2 regions of the Psychrobacter sp. Ps7 genome follow, and region 2 is predicted to be linked to the other one. Evidence: riboswitches for the same ligand, from Rfam matches in the RefSeq annotation. Region 2 holds a riboswitch; the other holds the start of a gene.
What was found. Region 2 has a riboswitch for thiamine pyrophosphate ahead of tenA (thiaminase II). Riboswitches for the same ligand answer to the same signal wherever they lie in the genome.
Positions count from the first base shown of each region.

Region 1: it holds a riboswitch for thiamine pyrophosphate, as region 2 does, so the genes downstream of both, I3257_RS06040 (phosphomethylpyrimidine synthase ThiC) here and tenA (thiaminase II) in region 2, are expected to answer to the same signal.

Region 1 covers NZ_JADQAH010000012.1:90-2,557, forward strand. The annotation lists partial or broken gene I3257_RS06040 (phosphomethylpyrimidine synthase ThiC) at 1-1,058, opposite strand, end outside; TPP riboswitch at 1,307-1,451, opposite strand; gene pstS (phosphate ABC transporter substrate-binding protein PstS) at 1,744-2,468, shown strand, end outside.
Region 2 covers NZ_JADQAH010000010.1:41,174-43,641, forward strand. The annotation lists gene I3257_RS05455 (class I SAM-dependent methyltransferase) at 1-271, opposite strand, end outside; gene tenA (thiaminase II) at 384-1,031, opposite strand; TPP riboswitch at 1,170-1,289, opposite strand; gene I3257_RS05465 (bestrophin family ion channel) at 1,662-2,468, opposite strand, start outside.

The sequences.
Region 1 (2,468 bases), on a different contig from region 2:
AGTACACCGGCGTGAATGGTGAAGTAATCAACGCCTTGTTCCGCTTGCTCAATCAGCGTATCGCGGAAAATCTCCCACGTTAAATCTTCAGCCACGCCATCGACTTTTTCGAGTGCTTGATAAATAGGGACGGTACCAATCGGCACGGGCGAGTTACGAATCAGCCATTCGCGGGTTTCGTGAATATGATTACCAGTCGACAAATCCATGATGTTATCCGCACCCCAACGCGTGGCCCACGTCATTTTAGACACCTCTTCATCGATAGAAGAACCTAACGCTGAGTTACCGATATTTGCGTTGATTTTCACCAAGAAATTGCGTCCGATAATCATCGGTTCAGATTCTGGATGGTTAATGTTATTAGGAATAATCGCTCGCCCAGCCGCCACTTCGCTACGCACAAATTCAGGGGTGATAATCGCAGGCGTATGCGCCCCAAAAGTCTCGCCTTCGTGCTGGCGCATATCAGTCAAGGCGTGTTGTTTTTGCGTTTCGCGAATGGCGATATATTCCATCTCAGGCGTAATAATACCGCGGCGTGCATAGTACATCTGCGTGACGTTACCTGCTTTGCCATCGACATCTTTGGCGCGGCGAGGTTTGTCGATATGAGCAAATCGTAGATTGGCAGTACTGATATCGCGGGCGCGTGCCATTCCATAAGAGCTAGACAGTCCGCTTAACTGTTCGGTATCACCGCGCTCAGCAATCCAACCTTCACGAAGCTTTGGTAAGCCTTTGGTCAAATCAATCTCGACGTTGGGATCGGTATAAACGCCTGATGTGTCATAAACATAAAATGGTGGGTTCTGTTCCCATTCGTTCTCAGAAACGCCTTGCACAGGGGTAGGATCAAGCGTGATTTCACGCATGGGTACTTGAATATCGGATCTAGAGCCTTCGATATAGACTTTACGGGAGGCGGGGAGTATGCGGTGTAAATCGCGAGCGTCTTCTTCGAAACGAGCATCACTGGCACTGCGGTGAGCAGGGGTCTTTAACGCGTCTGTCTTAGAAGGTTTTTGAGAAGGAGAAGTAGCTAATAAATTTGTCATATGCTGTCCTAGCGTGTTGGTTTTTGAATAAAAACAACACCGCCAGTAGCTGCGGGGGTAGCATCTGTGATCCAGACAAATTTAGCTCATGAGCATCAGCCTACGACCAAAAAATATAGTCGCGGATGATGCTCATCAAACGTTGGACGCAGCTTTATATCAGTCTTCACTACTTAATAGTACATCACGCACATTAAGGGAGTAATGAGGATAAAAAAGGCATTTCTGCACGTCCTTTGCCATAAATAACAAAGTGCTTAAGACTTCCCTGCGTCGGTACTAACCGCATCAGGTTCGGCGGGTGATCTCTCAGCGAATGTATAAAGGCGACTACTTTAATAAAGCAAGTTTAGTAAAGCGAGCCGATAATACACCGCACCCCGAGTCTGTCAGTGTTGTAAATCACATCAATACTAACAAAGTTCTGCAATGAGGGCTAATGATATTTAGATGAAAATATTAGGCGTTGAGTTTGAGGTTCGATGTTTTTATGAGAACGACTCTAGAGTACCAGTGATTGAAATCACTTGATATTACTGAGCTGTAGATAGCTTATCTAAATATTATGTAAAGCGAATGAAAGATTGCAGAGGTTGTCATTAAACTGTCATAAAGATTTGGCAAGATAGCACGCATGTCACAAACAATGCTTTTTTGTATCGTTGTTAAACTTTAGGAGTCCTACATGCGTTATTCGTTATTAGCAGTGGCCGTTAGTTGTACATTAGTGCTTACGGCATGTAATAAATCGACTGAAACGACAGAGCCAGCTGCGGATAGCAGTAGCGCTGTCACCACCACTGAAGCAACTACTCAGACAACGTCTGCTTCTGCAGCAGGTTTTAAATCTGCTGAGAATATCGCTATGAATATCACGGGTGCAGGGGCATCGTTCCCGCAGCCTATCTATGCTAAATGGTCTTACGACTACAACGCTGCTACCGGTGGTCAAGTCAATTACCAGTCGATTGGCTCTTCTGGTGGTATCAAACAAATCGAATCAAAAACAGTCGATTTTGGGGCGTCTGACGCGCCAATGACGCCTGAAGAGCTAGACGCAGCAGGCTTGATTCAGTTTCCGACGGTTATCGGTGGCGTCGTGCCAATCGTCAACATCGATGGTATTGAGCCGGGCGCGTTGAAATTAGACGGTGCAACGTTAGCAGACATCTATTTGGGTAAAATCAGTAATTGGAATGACCCTGCTATCACAGCCATGAACCCAGATTTGACCTTGCCTGATGCTGCTATTACTACCGTATTCCGCTCAGACGGTTCAGGTACAACGTTTAACTTCACTGATTACTTAGCCAAAGTTTCACCAGACTGGAAAGACACAGTTGGTGTTGATAAAACAGTCAAATGGCCAACGTCTGCGACTGGTGCAGGTGGTAAAGGTAACGAAGGGGT
Region 2 (2,468 bases):
CGCAAGTCTCGGCAGGACTAATATCCACTTGTAAGCCGCGCTTTTTAGCGATTTCAGCCATGTCTTTAGAAGGCTCAATGCCGTGCCTGATATGGATATCATAATCCTGCGCCAATAGTGACTCAAACAGTCCACTACCGCAGCCGATAGACAATATCTCACTATCCTTATCTAAGAAATGCGCGACCAGCTTTAGCTCACTGGTCAGTAAGTTTTGGTTGTCAAAAAACCAGCTGTCATACGCGCTTGCATGTTCATCAAATGCTGCCATGATGTTTCTCCTTGAGTGTGTCCATTATTATGTTTAGGGTTAAGTTAAATTTTATTTATAATAAATATGGTATATAAAAGTATTTGCCATAAAGCTAGCACTTTGCATAGGGCTAGGACAGATCAAGCGCTTGTTGCCAAAAATTCACTTCCATACGTGAAGCAGTATTAAATAACTGTTGGAATTTGTCTGCCTGAGCGGGGTTAGCCTGTGCTAGTAGCGTATTAATCTGCGCTTCATTCTGCGCGGTAATCGCTTGAAATTCGTCACTGGCAAAGACATCAATCCATGGCTGGTAAGGATTGTCCGCGACAAAACCTTGTTCTTTAATGCGTTTGCCAATTTCGCCATAGCCCATCAAACAAGGAGCAATTGCCGCATAAAGCTCAGCTAATGAGCCTGACATGGCAGCGTCCAATAGGTAGCGGCTATAGGCAATAGTCACGGCAGATTCAGAAGCGCTTTCTACTTCTTTAAGTGGGATGTCCCACTCATGACATAAATCGAGATACATGCCAATTTCCATATCTAGCATGGCATTGATGCCTGCTTGACCGACTCGCATTTGTGCCAGCGTATCACTCCTATACACGCTCAACGCCATCACACGGGTATAGTGAATAAGATATAAATAGTCTTGCACAAGATAGTGACGAAAGCTGTCAGGGGCGAGCGTACCTGCTGTTAGCTGTTTGACAAAATCATGCTGAATGTAGTCATCCCATGTGGGGCAATGGTGGCGTAATGTTTGGTAGTTCATAGTGTTCACTTACTGTTATAAAATGCGAGTAAGCAAAGAGTAGGAGGTGATCAGTGAGCAGGCACAAAAAAACCTTACCAGATTATATGAATAAACTGGCAAGGCTTGCTTAGCAATGTATGCTTAAGAGGTGTGCTATAAAATGTCACGCTTGTTTCCTACGTCAGTGCTAACTGCATCAGGTTCGCGGGTAACTCTCAGCCATGATTTTGAATTGTAGTTAAAGCATCAAAAATCAAAGCACCCCGACAAGGTTTATTTTTCAGAAATAAATATAAAGTTTATATAAGTTTAAACTGCTCGTACTTAAGCAATCGGCTCTATGGTAGACGAATTCAGTTATCATTAGCAAGTGATGCGCAAAAAACCATGAATAAAGGTTGTCTTACAAGCGTAAATAGGCAAGTTTTTACCTTTTATTAAGCTGATCAAGTACCACGAGAATGGTGAAAGAAATCACTATTTTCAAATGTATTTTTTATTCATAAACGCTCTACGATTGCCTATATTATTTAGCTACCCGACGGTAGGATATTAAAAAATATCTTATAAATTAAGGCAACATGTTTATGGGACACTGTCTCATTTAGCATTGATTAATTTATGCTTTATAATCATTCAGCTAAGAGGCTATGGCAAATAGCCATTGATAGGAGTGATCTCAGGCGGAATATCTGCCTCTTCTAGTGCTTCTCGCAGATTAATCTCGATAGTACGCGACAATGCAGTCAGGGGTAGTTTGTTGGCGGCTAAGCCGAAAGGCTCTTCTAGCTCTTCACTGAGGGCATCCAAACCAAAAAAGGTATAAGCGATCACGGCACAAATCAGTGGGGTCACCCAACCGAGCGAGGCCACCAAGCCAAAAGGCAACATGATGCAATACAGATAGGTCGTGCGATGGACCAGCAGCATATAAGCAAACGGCAGCGGTGTATTATGAATGCGCTCGCAGGCCGCCAATACAATGGTCATAGACGTCAGGCGCTCGTCCATGTTCTGTATGACTTGCTCTGACACCAGTCCTTGACGCCGAATGTCGCCGAGCTGCTTACCCATGAGGCGCATGATGTAATCAGGTAGGTTGCGCGCTTGGCGCATACTATCATGGTGTTTCGATGCGACAAAAGGCTCGACATCATGCCAAGGTGACGAGCCGCGCAGGCGATGGCGCACAGCATGCGCAAAAGCAATGGTCAGGTAAACCATCGTTCGCCCAGTCTCGTGCCCATTCTCGGTATCAGTATCTATAAAAGAAAGCACTTGACGGGTTAAGCTACGCGCATCATATACCAACTGACCCCAAAGCCCTCGAGCTTCCCACCAGCGTTGATAACTGGCATTGTTGCGAAATCCAAGAAATAGCGACAACGCGATTCCTAGCAAGGTAAAAGGAGCCATACCATAATAAGGAAAAGAGTCAGGAAGCCAGTGCTGAAT